DNA from 2 places in the Streptomyces sp. NPDC058632 genome. Region 2 is predicted to be linked to the other one. Evidence: riboswitches for the same ligand, from Rfam matches in the RefSeq annotation. Region 2 holds a riboswitch; the other holds the start of a gene.
The links. A riboswitch is a leader RNA that binds a small molecule or an ion and turns the genes downstream of it on or off. The one in region 2 is predicted to bind cobalamin.
Positions count from the first base shown of each region.

Region 1: it holds a riboswitch for cobalamin, as region 2 does, so the genes downstream of both, ACFWVE_RS17885 (ribonucleoside-diphosphate reductase subunit alpha) here and ACFWVE_RS10955 (ABC transporter substrate-binding protein) in region 2, are expected to answer to the same signal.

Region 1 is NZ_JBHXQZ010000042.1:2,854-9,868, reverse strand. It holds gene mctP (monocarboxylate uptake permease MctP) at 1-1,463, shown strand, start outside; gene ACFWVE_RS17890 (hypothetical protein) at 1,559-1,858, shown strand; cobalamin riboswitch at 1,918-2,088, shown strand; gene ACFWVE_RS17885 (ribonucleoside-diphosphate reductase subunit alpha) at 2,213-4,612, shown strand; gene ACFWVE_RS17880 (ribonucleotide-diphosphate reductase subunit beta) at 4,612-5,640, shown strand; gene ACFWVE_RS17875 (hypothetical protein) at 5,682-5,891, opposite strand; gene ACFWVE_RS17870 (GlxA family transcriptional regulator) at 5,985-6,947, shown strand; gene ACFWVE_RS17865 (cytochrome P450) at 6,987-7,015, opposite strand, start outside.
Region 2 is NZ_JBHXQZ010000021.1:65,030-72,044, reverse strand. It holds gene ACFWVE_RS10970 (MFS transporter) at 1-446, shown strand, start outside; partial or broken gene ACFWVE_RS10965 (aldo/keto reductase) at 715-1,074, shown strand; gene ACFWVE_RS10960 (hypothetical protein) at 1,365-1,604, shown strand; cobalamin riboswitch at 2,057-2,269, shown strand; gene ACFWVE_RS10955 (ABC transporter substrate-binding protein) at 2,330-3,391, shown strand; gene ACFWVE_RS10950 (FecCD family ABC transporter permease) at 3,388-4,401, shown strand; gene ACFWVE_RS10945 (ABC transporter ATP-binding protein) at 4,398-5,282, shown strand; gene ACFWVE_RS10940 (hypothetical protein) at 5,702-5,905, shown strand; gene ACFWVE_RS10935 (hypothetical protein) at 5,905-6,249, shown strand; gene ACFWVE_RS10930 (hypothetical protein) at 6,360-7,015, shown strand, end outside.

The DNA of each region.
Region 1 (7,015 bases), on a different contig from region 2:
ACACCGCGTACACCTTCGTGGCCGTACCGGCGGCGATCTACGCGGCGGGCGCGGCGGGCTTCTTCGCCGTGCCGTACACCATCCTCGTCTACCCGCTGATCTTCACCTTCCTGCCCCGGCTGTGGTCGGTGTCGCACAAGCACGGCTATGTGACGACCTCCGACTTCGTGCGCGGCCGGTTCGGCTCGAAGGGGCTGTCGCTGGCGGTGGCACTCACCGGCATCCTGGCGACCATGCCGTACATCGCCCTCCAGCTGGTCGGTATCCAGGCCGTACTGGACGTGATGGGCGTCGGCGGCGGCGAGGACACCAACTGGTTCGTCAAGGACCTGCCGCTGCTGATCGCCTTCGGTGTGCTGGCGGCGTACACGTACTCGTCGGGTCTGCGGGCCCCGGCGCTGATCGCGTTCGTGAAGGACACACTGATCTACCTCGTGATCGCGGTGGCGATCATCTACATCCCGATCAAGCTGGGCGGCTTCGACGACATCTTCGCCAGGGCGAGCGAGGCGTACAGCGAGACCAACCCGGCCACCGGCGCGCCGCGCGGTGCGCTGGTGCCGGCCGAGGCGGGCCAGTGGACGTACGCCACGCTGGCGTTGGGCTCGGCGCTCGCGCTGTTCATGTACCCGCACTCGATCACCGCGACGCTGTCCTCGCGCAGCCGTGAGGTGATCCGCCGCAACACCACGATCCTGCCGCTGTACTCGCTGATGCTGGGCCTGCTGGCGCTGCTCGGCTTCATGGCGATCGCGGCCGGGGTCGATGTCAGCAACGGGCAGCTGGCGATCCCGCAGTTGTTCGAGAACATGTTCCCGGCCTGGTTCGCCGGCGTGGCCTTCGCGGCCATCGGCATCGGGGCGCTGGTGCCGGCGGCGATCATGTCGATCGCGGCCGCGAACCTGTTCACCCGCAACATCTACAGGGACTTCATCAAACCGGACGCGACGCCGGCGCAGGAGACCAAGGTCTCCAAGGTGGTCTCGCTGCTCGTGAAGGTGGGGGCGCTGGCCTTCGTCCTCACCATGGACAAGACCGTCGCCATCAACTTCCAGCTCCTTGGCGGCATCTGGATCCTGCAGACCTTCCCCGCCCTGGTGGGCGGCCTGTTCACCCGCTGGTTCCACCGCTGGGCGCTGCTCGCGGGCTGGGCGGTCGGCATGGTCTACGGCACGGTCGCGGCGTACGGGGTGGCCTCGCCGACGCAGAAGCACTTCGGCGGTTCGTCGCAGGAGATCCCGGGCATCGGCGAGATCGGCTACATCGGACTCACCGCCTTCGTGATCAACGCCCTGGTCACGATCGCCCTGACCTTCGTCCTGAGGGCGGTCAAGGCTCCCGAGGGCATCGACGAGACCCGGCCGCAGGACTACACGGCGGACGCGGGCGACCCGGAGGTCAGCACCGAGTTGCCGCTGGACGCGGCCGAAGCAGCCGACGTGGCCGTCGACGGAAAGCGCTGACAGGGGCCGACACGGCACGCGGGGACGGCAACGGGCAACGGGCCGCCGGAGAGATCCGGCGGCCCGTGGTCGTACCCGTGGGGCACACCCGGCCCATGGACGTCGCCCCCCGGCCGGTGGAGCCGTACGAGTTCGAGGAGCTCGGTGGGATCACCGCGCAGGCCTGTTTGCGCGACGGGCTGCTCGGCCTCGGGGAGAGCGACGCGTACCTCGGTGGGTTCAGGAACGTCGCCGAGCGGGCCGCGGCCGCCGGGGTACTGGTCGCCGTGGAGGGCTCCGGGGCGCGTCCCGGGGCGGCGGAGGCGGGCGGCGCGGGGAGTGTGCCGGGCGGGGCGACGTTCGTACCGGGCGCGGGCCACGGAGGGAGGCGTACGGATCGTGCCGCCCGCCTGTGAGCTGACGCTCTGACACCATCCGGTCCGGCACCGCAGTACTCCCTACGACACAAGATATGGGACTGCCTACAGTGTCCGGCACAAGATGTATGCTCATGCTCGCTGTCGCCGCAGGGGAATCCGGTGCGAATCCGGAACTGTCCCGCAACGGTGTACTTGTGCGTGTCCGCGTTTCCCGCGTGCCCGCACGGGCTTGAGTCCGAGGACCTGCCGACAGTGCACCCGGCCGTCCGGTCCGGGTGCCCGACGTCCGGGCCTCGCGGAATGGGCCGGTGGACGCGCGGCGCGTACGCGTGCCCGTGTGCTGCCCCCTGCCCTCGCCGAGGCCCCGCGCCGAGCGAGGGAGAGCCCCACGTGACCATCGCGCCAGCCGATCCTGCTTCAGCGGCCGACGTGAGCGACGGCCCCGGTGCCGCGCTGCTGCGGACCCTGACCGGGCTGACCGCAGACCTCCCCGACGCCGACCCCGGCCGGGTCGCCGCCGCCGCACTGCGCGGCCGGTCCGCGCGCGCGGACGAGACCGAGCTGCACGAGCTGGCCACCGAGGCGGCGGCCGGGCTCATCTCCGAGGATCCCGTCTACTCCCGGCTCGCCGCCCGGCTGCTGACCCTCGGCATCCGCGCCGAGGCCGCCTCGCAGGGGGTCACGTCGTTCACGTCGTCGATCGCGACCGGGCACCGCGAGGGCCTCGTCGCGGACCGGACCGCCGCGTTCGTCCTGGGGCACGCGGACCGGCTCGACGCGCTGATCGACCCGCAGGCCGACGACCGCTTCGGCTACTTCGGGCTGCGCACCCTGCACAGCCGTTATCTGCTGCGGCATCCGGTGACCCGCAAGGTCGTCGAGACGCCGCAGCACTTCCTGCTGCGGGTCGCCGCCGGCCTCGCGAAGGACGCCGGGAGCACGGAGGTCCGGCCGGTGGACGAAGTCGCCGCACTGTACGGCCTGATGAGCCGCCTGGAGTACCTTCCCTCCTCCCCCACCCTGTTCAACTCCGGTACCCGGCACCCCCAGATGTCGTCCTGCTACCTCCTCGACTCCCCGAAGGACGAGCTGGACTCCCTCTACGACCGCTACCACCAGGTGGCCCGCCTCTCCAAGCACGCCGGCGGCATCGGCCTGGCCTACTCCCGCGTCCGCTCACGGGGTTCACTGATCCGCGGCACCAACGGGCACTCCAACGGCATCGTCCCGTTCCTCAAGACCCTGGACGCCTCGGTCGCCGCCGTGAACCAGGGCGGCCGTCGCAAGGGCGCGGCGGCGGTCTACCTGGAGACCTGGCACTCCGACATCGAGGAGTTCCTGGAGCTGCGCGACAACACCGGTGAGGACGCCCGCCGTACGCACAACCTGAACCTCGCGCACTGGGTGCCGGACGAGTTCATGCGCCGGGTGAACGCCGACGCGCGGTGGTCGCTGTTCTCCCCGTCCGACGTCCCGGACCTGGTCGACCTGTGGGGCGAGGAGTTCGACACGGCCTACCGGGCCGCCGAGGACGCGGGCCTGGCACGCAGGACGATCCCCGCCCGGGAGCTGTACGGGCGCATGATGCGGACCCTCGCCCAGACCGGCAACGGCTGGATGACCTTCAAGGACGCCGCCAACCGCACCGCCAACCAGACCGCCGAGCCCGGCCACGTCGTCCACTCGTCCAACCTGTGCACGGAGATCCTCGAGGTCACCAGCGACGGGGAGACCGCGGTCTGCAACCTGGGCTCGGTCAACCTCGGCGCGCTCGTCGACCGGGACGCCGGTGACCTGGACTGGGTGCGGCTGGACGAGACCGTGCGCACGGCCGTCACCTTCCTCGACCGGGTCGTGGACATCAACTTCTACCCGACCGAGCAGGCGGGCCGCTCCAACGCGCGCTGGCGCCCGGTGGGGCTGGGCGTGATGGGCCTCCAGGACGTCTTCTTCGCCCTGCGCCTGCCCTTCGACTCGCCCCGCGCCCGGCGGCTCTCCACCCGGATCGCGGAGCGGATCATGCTCGCCGCGTACGAGGCCTCCGCCGACCTGGCCGAACGCGACGGCGCCCTGCCTGCCTGGGAGCACACACGGACCGCCCGGGGCGTGCTGCATCCCGACCACTACGACACCGAACTCGCCTGGCCCGAGCGGTGGTCGGCGCTGCGCGAGCGCATCGCGTCCGTCGGCCTGCGCAACGCGCTGCTGCTGGCGGTCGCGCCGACCGCCACCATCGCGTCCATCGCCGGTGTGTACGAGTGCATCGAGCCGCAGGTGTCCAACCTGTTCAAGCGCGAGACGCTGTCCGGTGAGTTCCTCCAGGTCAACTCGTATCTGGTGAACGATCTGAAGCGGCTGGGCGAGTGGGACGCGCGGACCCGTGAGGCGCTGCGCGAGGCCGGTGGCTCGGTGCAGGACGTCACCTGGATCCCCGAGGAGGTGCGCGGGCTGTACCGGACCGCGTGGGAGATCCCGCAGCGCGGTCTGATCGACATGGCCGCCGACCGCACACCGTTCCTGGACCAGTCGCAGTCGCTGAACCTGTTCATGGAGACGCCGACCATCGGCAAGCTCTCCTCGATGTACGCCTACGCCTGGAAGCGGGGCCTGAAGACCACGTACTACCTGCGCTCGCGCCCGGCGACCCGCATCGCCCGCGCGGCCCGGGCGCAGACCACCGCCACCACCGCGCCCGTTCCCCCTCCCGTCCCCGCCCGTCAGCCGGCCGCCGGCCCCGAGGCCGTCGCCTGCTCCCTTGAGAACCCCGAGTCCTGCGAGGCCTGCCAGTAATGACCAGCACCACGGACACCGCCCGAACCCGGAACCTTCTCGACCCGGGCTTCGAGCTCACCCTGCGCCCCATGCGCTACCCCGACTTCTACGAGCGCTACCGGGACTCGATCAAGAACACCTGGACCGTGGAGGAGGTCGACCTCCACTCGGACGTCGCCGACCTCGCGAAACTGAGCCCCGCCGAACAGCACCTGATCGGCCGCCTGGTGGCGTTCTTCGCCACCGGCGACTCGATCGTGGCCAACAACCTCGTGCTCACCCTCTACAAGCACATCAACTCCCCCGAGGCCCGGCTGTATCTGTCACGGCAGCTCTTCGAGGAGGCGGTGCACGTCCAGTTCTACCTGACACTGCTGGACACCTATCTGCCCGACCCCCGGGACCGGACGGCCGCCTTCGCGGCGGTGGAGAACATTCCGTCCATCCGGGAGAAGGCCGAGTTCTGCTTCCGGTGGATGGACTCGGTGGAGAAGCTGGACCGGCTGGAGACGCGGGCCGACCGCCGCCGCTTCCTGCTCAACCTGATCTGCTTCGCCGCGTGCATCGAGGGCCTGTTCTTCTACGGGGCGTTCGCCTACGTGTACTGGTTCCGCAGCCGGGGCCTGCTGCACGGTCTGGCGACCGGCACCAACTGGGTGTTCCGGGACGAGACGATGCACATGTCCTTCGCCTTCGACGTGGTCGACACCGTCCGCAAGGAGGAGCCGGACCTGTTCGACGACGAGCTCCGGCAGCAGGTGACGGACATGTTGCGCGAAGCGGTCGAGGCGGAGCTGCAGTTCGGGCAGGATCTGTGCGGTGACGGGCTGCCGGGCATGAACACCGAGTCGATGCGGCAGTACCTGGAGTGCGTGGCCGACCAGCGGCTGACCCGCCTGGGCTTCGCGCCGGTGTACGGCTCGGACAATCCGTTCGCGTTCATGGAGCTCCAGGGGGTCCAGGAGCTGACGAACTTCTTCGAACGGCGTCCGTCCGCGTACCAGGTCGCCGTGGAGGGCACGGTCGACCTGGACGAGGACTTCTAGGGCCGCGGGCCCGGGTGCCGCCCCGCCTCACGCCTCACGCCTCACACCGCGCGTGCGGTGCGGTACGGGGTGGCACTCCGTGCGGGGACGTGGTGCCGCTCGGCGGCGGCGCGGCCGGTCCCGGCCTGCTTCAGCTGCCGGTCGATCCTCCGGTCGTGCGCGATGCCGATGGCGGCGGGGAGGACCATCAGGACGAGCAGTCCGAGAACGGTCAGCATTCCGATCAGTGCTTCCACCTGTGTCGTTTCCATGGACACCACTGTCGTGCCGGACACTCCTTACCAACAGTGGCAGGACTGCCGCGCACCCTCGATTTACTGCCAGCGACAGGGCACACTGGGGTCATGCTCCGCAATGTCGCCGCTGTCCTGCTCGACAGCGTGAACCCCTTCGAACTCGGCGTCGTCTGTGAGGTCTTCGGTATCGACCGCAGCGACGACGGCCTGCCCGTCTACGACTTCGCGGTCGCCTCCGCCGAAGGCCCCTCGCTGCGCAGCAACACGGGCTTCACGATCCAGGTCGAGCACGGCCTGGACCGGCTGGAGGCGGCGGACCTCATCGCCGTGCCCGCCGGTTCGTGCTACGAGACGCGGGACTTCCCGCCCGAGCTGCTGGACGCGCTGCGCCGGGGCGTGGACCGGGGGGCCAGAGTGCTCAGCGTCTGCTCCGGCGTGTTCGTGCTCGCCGCCGCCGGTCTCCTCGACGGCCGGCGCGCCGCCGCCCACTGGCGGCACGCGGACGCGCTGACCAGGAAGTATCCCCATCTGACCGTCGAACCGGATGTGCTCTACGTCGACGAGGACCCCGTGATCACCTCCGCGGGCACCGCCGCCGGGATCGACGCCTGTCTGCATCTCGTGCGCAAGGAGCAGGGCCCCGAGGTCGCCAACCGGATCGCCCGGCGCATGGTGGTGCCTCCGCACCGCGACGGGGGCCAGGCCCAGTACATCGAGCGTCCGCTGCCGCTGCCCGGCGGCGACACCGTGTCCGAGGTGCTGGTGTGGATGGAGCGGCATCTCGACGAGGAGGTCACCGTCGAGCAGCTCGCGGCCCGCGCCCTCATGTCCCCGCGCACCTTCGCCCGCCGCTTCCAGCAGGAGACCGGCACCACCCCGTACCGCTGGATCCTGCGCCAGCGCGTGCTGCTCGCCCAGCGCCTGCTGGAGGGGACCGACGAGACGGTGGACGCGGTCGCGGGCCGTACGGGCTTCGGCAACGCGGCCGCGCTGCGCCACCACTTCGTACGCGCCGTGGGGACGACCCCGAACGCCTACCGGCGGACGTTCCGCGGCCCCGAGGCCGCGTGAACGCCCGCCGGACGTGACCGTTCCGCCGGCTGTGACGGTTCAGCGCACGACCGGCCTCAGCATCAGCC
Region 2 (7,015 bases):
CGGGTCCGCTCACGGACCGTGCCCTGCGGCCGACGCTGTATGCGGGCCTGGCGCTGCTCGCCGCGGCACTGGTGACGTTCTACTTCACCGTGCACAGCGTCGTGCCCGCCCTGGTGACGATCACCGTCATCGGCGCGATGGGCTCTCTCATCACCACGCCCGTCCAGATGCTGCTCATGGCCAAGGCCAAGAACGCTCCGACGATGGCGGCGGCCTCCAACCACTCCGCGTTCAACCTGGCCAACGCGGGCGGTGCCTGGATCGGCGGCCTGGTCATCTCGGCGGGCTGGGGCTGGGCCGCGCCCAGCCTGGCCGGTGCGGCTCTCGCCCTGGCCGGCCTCGGCCTGGCCTTCACGGGCGGTCTGATGGACCGGGGCAGCAGGCCCTCCGAGGTGGTCATGGAAGGCCCGGCCGTGGCCGACCAGGAGACGCGTACGGCCACGTGAAGACCCGGTAAGAGGGTGAACCGCGCCGGGCCCGTCAGAAGTGCGGGCGGGCCCGGCGCGATGTCCAGGCATCGGCAGGGGGTGCCGGACGTCTCCGGACGAGGTGCCTGCGCAGCGTCGTGAGGATCAGGTGCGGGTGGGGCCCGCGGTGCAGGAACGAGTGAGGCAGTGGACCCTGCCCTGCCGGCCCTTCGCACCGCGCCGTGAACGCCGCCCTCCGCACGGACCGTTACGGCGGCTCGGTCGCCAACCGGATCCGGTTCGCCGTCGGGACGTCGCCACCAACCGCTCCACGTTCATGCCGCAGCGCTTCGACACCACCATCCCCTCCAACCGGGCCAGGCTCGACGCCGTCGAGCGACTCGCCGAGGTCGCCGACGAGGCCGGCCTGACCATGATCCAGCCGGCGCTCGGATTCGCGACCGCGCACCCGACTGTGACCAGCGCGCTGATCGGCCCTCGCACACTGGACCACCTGCGCTCGCAACTCGCCGCCGCCGACACCGTGCTCCCCGCCGACGTACTGGACGCGATCGACGCCGTCGTAGCCCCCGGCACCGACCTGGCCGCGCACGAGAAGAACGACACCCCGCCCGCGCTGCTCGACCCCTCACTGCGCCGCCGTTGACCGTCCGAGGGACAGCGCACGGGGGGAGGGCGCGCACGGCCGTCCGGCGCATGGGCGCCGCCGCCTGCGACGGCCGGCACCTGCGACGGCCGGCACCGAACGCTCCGTGGGTGGCGCCGGCGCAGGCCGCGGCCCGTTCGGGGCCAGGGTGCCGTTGCCTCCGCGGGCGGAGGGCGAGGGCGAGACGGTACAGCCTGCTGTACCACCGATTCGGCGGCCCGGGGGATCGGCCCGCAGGGCACCGGTCCGTAGCGTCGACGACCTCGCACACTTCGACGAAGGAGTCCTCCATGACGCACACCGATGCCTCCCGCTTCACGCAGGTCGCCGACCGCGGTGCGGCACCGGACCACAACGGCGGCGCGGTCGTGATCCGCACCCTGCTCTGGCTGGTCCTGACGATCAGCGTCGTCGGCAACACGGTGGCCTCGTCCATGGGGGCCGGTCTCGGCGTGCACCTGGTTGCCGGCTTGGTCACCGCGGTGTGCGCCACCCTGTTGGTCGTGCGTCACCTGCGGAGCAACCGGTGAGAGCGTCCGCCCGGTCGAGTGCGCGCACCGTCCCGCTCCCATGCCGGGAAGGACTGGCCGGGCGCGCCGGGTCCTCGTGCGTGTCGGGCGCGCGCGTCGGCTTCCTGCTCCTCGTGGGCCGGACCGGACAGGTGTGCCTGCTCGACGGCGGTCCGCAGGCGGGCCGGACGCCGAGCAGCGAGCGGGCCGGGGGAGGGGCGTCCCGCCCAGCACCGTGCCCACCGGCCCGGAGCTGGAGGAGGCCAGTAGGTCCTTGCCCACGTCGGTACGGCCCGGCGGGAGACGTCCGCCCACCCGCGAGAACGGCCGCAGCGTGCTCATCCGAACCCTCTGGCCCGCCACCACGCCCGACCGGCTCGCCACCACGCCCGACCGGCTCGCCACCACCGCCACCGACGGCACCGGGTACGGCAACCCCACACGCTCCGTCCAGGCCGCCCGACCGACGATCTTGATACGCTTCCGGGGCCAGTCGTGCCACATCCGAGGCCAGGGAATCCGGTGAGAATCCGGAACTGACGCGCAGCGGTGAGGGGGACGGGCGGAGCATTCATGACGCCACTGGGGCGGCGGGCCGGCCGGAAGGACGGCGCGCACTGCCCCGGGAAGGCGCTCCGTCCGGACGAACCCGAGTCCGAAGACCTGCTGGCACCCCGCCGCCATGGGCGGTGGGGTCCTTTGCAGGCCAGGCTCCGCGTACGAGCCCCGACAGGCAAGGCGTCCCCGTGCCCCGTGCTCTCCCCGTTCCCCGCCGCCGCGCCGCAGCCCTTCTCCTCGCCCCTGCCCTGCTGCTCACCGCCTGCGGCGGTGGCTCCGGCGACAACGACGCCGGCAAGGGCTCGGACAGGCCCGCCGCGTCCGGCTACCCGCTCACCCTCGACAACTGCGGGCACCAGGTCACGGTGAAGTCCGCACCCCAGCGGGTCGTCTCCCTCAACCAGGGCACCACCGAGATCCTGTTCTCCCTCGGCCTCGCCGACCGCATGGCCGGCACCGCCACCTGGACCGACCCGGTGATGAAGGGCCTCGAGGAGGCCGACGCGTCGGTGCCCCGCCTGGCGGACAGCAGCCCGTCCTTCGAGAAGGTGCTGGACACCGAACCCGACTTCGTCACCGCCTCCTTCGTCTCCACGCTCGGCACGGGCGGCGTCGCCACCCGTGAGCAGTTCGAGAAGCTGGGCGTACCCACGTACGTCTCACCGGCCGACTGCTCTGCCGGAAAGGACAACGACAGCGGCGGTGACGGCTCTCGAAGCAAGCCGCTCGGCCTCGACACCGTCTACGGCGAAATACGCGACCTCGCCCGGGCGTTCGACATCGAGGAACGCGGCGAAGAACTGGTCGCGGAGCTGAAGGAGCGGGTGCGCAAGGCCACCGACGGCCTGGACGCCTCCGGCATCTCCCTCATGTACTGGTTCGCCAACTCGCAGTCGCCCTACCTGGCCGGCTGCTGCGGCGCCCCCGGTGCCATCACCCGCGAGACCGGTGCGGAGAACGTCTTCTCCGACACTCACGACGAGTGGCCGCAGATCAACTGGGAGACCGTCGCCGACCGCGACCCCGACGTCATCGTCCTCGGCGACCTGACCCGCAAGTCCCAGACCGCGGAAACCGCCGAGGCGAAGATCCGTTTCCTGGAGACCAATCCGGCCACGCGCCACCTCGCCGCGGTGAAGGAGAAGCGGTACGTCCTGCTCAGCGGCCAGGCGATGAACCCCTCCATCCGCACCGTGGAAGGGATCGAACAGGTCGCCGCCGGCCTGCGCGACCTCGGGCTCACCAAGTGAGCCTCCGCACCCTGCTGCCGGCCGGTGGCGGGCTCGCGGCGCTGGCCGCCTCCGTCGCCGTCGCCGTGACCATCGGGCCCGCCGACATCTCCACCGCCGACGTGTGGGCGTCGGTGGTGGCCCACCTCGGCGGCGGCGAGAGCACGTTGACGCCGTTGCGCGACGGCATCGTGTGGAACCTGCGGATGCCGCGCACCCTGCTCGCCGCCCTGTGCGGCGCCGGACTCGCCCTGTGCGGCGCGGTCATGCAGTCCCTGCTGCGCAACCCGCTCGCCGACCCGTTCGTACTCGGCGTGTCCTCAGGGGCGTCCACGGGCGCGGTCGCCGTGGTGGTGCTCGGCATCGGCGGCGGGGCGGTGTCGCTGTCGGCGGGCGCCTTCGCCGGCGCCCTGGTCTCCTTCGCGCTCGTGATGCTGCTCAGCCACAGCCTCGGCGGAAGCATGGACCGGGTGGTGCTGTCCGGCGTGGCGGCCATGCAACTCTTCTCCGCGCTGACCTCGTTCATCGTGCTGACCTCCGCCGACGCCGAGACCACCAAGGGCGTGCTGTTCTGGCTGCTCGGCTCGCTCGCCGGCGCCGACTGGGGCCAGGTGCTGCTGTGCGCGGTGGCTCTCGCCGCGGTCCTCGTCGCCTGCCTCGGGCACTCCACCACTCTGGACGCCTTCGCCTTCGGCGAGGAGGCCGCCGCCGGCCTCGGTGTGCACATCGCCCGCGCCCGCCTCGTACTGCTCTGTGCCACGGCACTGCTCACCGCCGTCCTGGTCAGCTGCGCCGGCGCGATCGGCTTCGTCGGCCTCGTCCTGCCGCACGCCACCCGCGCCCTCACCGGCGCCGGCCACGCCCGGCTGCTGCCCGTCACCGCGCTGGCCGGAGCGGTGTTCCTGGTGTGGGTGGACACCCTCGCCCGCACCGTCGTCGACCCTCAGGAGGTCCCGGTGGGCGTGGTGACGTCCCTCATCGGCGTACCGGCCTTCATCGTCGTGCTCCACCGAGGCCGGAGGAAGACATGAACAGCCCTTGCCCCGACCAGCACAGCCCCGACCAGCACAGTCCCGACCCGGGAGCGGGCGGTACCCGTCCGGACGGGGGCCTGCGGGCCGACCGGGTCGGCCGACGCGCCGACGGCCGCCTCATCGTCGACGGCGTCACCCTCGCCCCGTGCCCCGGCGAGACCGTCGGCCTCATCGGACCCAACGGCTCCGGCAAGTCGACACTGCTGCGCCTGCTGGCCGGCGTCCTCGCGCCGGCCGCCGGCGTCGTCCAGCTCGACGGACGGCCCCTGCCCGAGATCGGCCGCCGGGCCGTCGCGCGCCGCGTCGCCACCGTCGAACAGCACGCCCACACGCAGACCGACCTGACCGTCCGCGACGTCGTCGCTCTCGGCCGCATCCCGCACCGCCGCGCCTGGAACCCGGCGTCCGCCGCCGACGAACGGGCCGTCACCGCCGCCCTGGCGCGCACCGGTCTGACCGGCCGGGCCGCCCAGTCGTGGCACACCCTCTCCGGCGGCGAACGCCAACGGGCCCAGATCGCCCGCGCCCTCGCCCAGGAACCGCGCGAACTGCTGCTGGACGAGCCGACCAACCACCTCGACATCCAGCACCAGCTGGACCTGCTCGACCTGATCGCCGGCCTGCCGGTCACCACGGTGATCGCCCTGCACGACCTCAACCTCGCCGCGATGTACTGCGACCGGCTCCTCGTCCTGCGCGACGGCCGCGCCTTCGCCGAGGGCCATCCCACCGACGTGCTCACCCCCGCCCTCATCGAGGAGGTCTACGGCGTCCGCGCCGAGGTGACGCGGCATCCCGGCCACCCGGTCATCCGCTTCCTGCGCGGGCCCGGCACCACGACGGCCGCCCGGCCCGCTCGGCCACCGGTTCAGGCCTGACCGAGCCTCGGCAGCACCCCTTACCCCGCGGGAACGCCGACGGCACCGCACGCCATGCCAGGAAAGACCGCCCTTGGCGGGCCGGGCGACGGCTTCGTACCGGATCAGCTGACCGACAGGGGACACGTACTGTTCAGCCGCCCGGGTGGGGACCTCCGGCTGGTCAGCGGTTCGGGCAAGCGCATCGCCTCCTGGTCCGAGGACGGTACCTCCCTCGTCTCTCCCGACGGGAGGTTCTTCGCGACGTGTGCCCTGGGAGAGGGGGTTTCACGGAAGTCCGGGCGATCAGCCCCGGAGCCCAGGAGGGAAGGCGTCGCGCCTTCAGCGTCGACGCAGATCCGGACGATGACATCGACTGCTCCTCGGACGTCGACTTCAGCTCCGACGGCAGTCGCCTGGCACTGCGGTGCAAGACCACGGTGAGCGTTTGCTCCACCTCCGACGGTGGCGAGAACTGCTCCGCCGTGGACATCGGCGACCTCGAGGTCGCGGCGCTGAGCAGGAGCGGCGGATACGTCCTCGCCTACTCGTACAACGGCCACATCGAGGTCTTCGGCAGCGACGGGGGTTCCGCGTTCTTCCGCAAGGGGGGACGCGTCAGAGGGACACCGAGGGCCGGCTGATGGACCAGGCGGCGCTCGACGACCGGGCCAAGACGCTCATGCACCGATCGCCGCAGGGCAATCGGATACCGCGCTTCGATCCCACCGGGCCGCTGTCCGGGGCCGGCCGCCGGGACCGGACGGGCGAGGGTGCCGCGGTCTCCGCCGACGGCAGCGTGGGCATGTACCGCACCGGCGGCGTGGTTCCCCGCTTCCAGCACCTCGTCGGCATGCGCACCGGTGAGAAGCTCGGACCGGTCCGTGTGCTGCGGGTGAATCCCCGCCGACGCGTTCTTTCGCTCTGTCTGTTCCTGATCGATTGGGCTCCATCGTCTTTCCGGAAAGGTGAATCCTCGTCCGGGTGAGATGAATTCAAGGAATGTGCGGAGAGGATTCCTCGGGTCGCGCTACCGTTGGCGGCCGTCGCGGTGTTCATGGTCGCGGCACCGGGGTGGGGGGACATGTGCGAAGAAGTATGAAGACGATTCTGTTCGTTCACGGAACGGGCGTTCGGTCGAAACGCGAGCGGGAAGCACTCGACACCCTCGTGGACGGTTTCCGGAAAGTGCTGCCGGACACCGTGGTGGAGACGTGCTCCTGGGGCGACGTCCTGGGCGTGACTCCGGCGGACGAGACCGACGCGGGGGACGGCACGGGACCCGCCTGGGCCCCCGAGGGGCACGGAGTGACCTGGTCGGATGTGGAGAGGGCGGTGTGGGCCCGGCTGTACGACGATCCGCTCTACGAGATCCGGACGGCGGTCCTGGCGGCCTCCGACGACGCGTCCGCCACCTCGCCGAGGGCGCTGGACCTGCTGAGGACGCGTATCGGCGCCATGCCGGACGATCCGGAAGTCGGGGAATTGATTCCGGCAGGCGAACCCGGCGAGCAATTCCGCGCAGCCGTCACGGAACTGCTGCATGCCCGGGAATTCGCAGTGGCCCTCCCCTTTCTCGCCGCACGGGCGTCGCACGACCTGGTCGCGCGGTCCGTCACCGCCGCGTACATCAGGTTCCGGGAACGGGACGGTGGCCCCGTCCTCGTGTCCGCCGCGGAACGCGACACGCTGTGCCGCGTCATGGAGAAGCGGCTGGGCGGGGCCGCCCTCGGCATGGGCGACAGGGCCCGGGC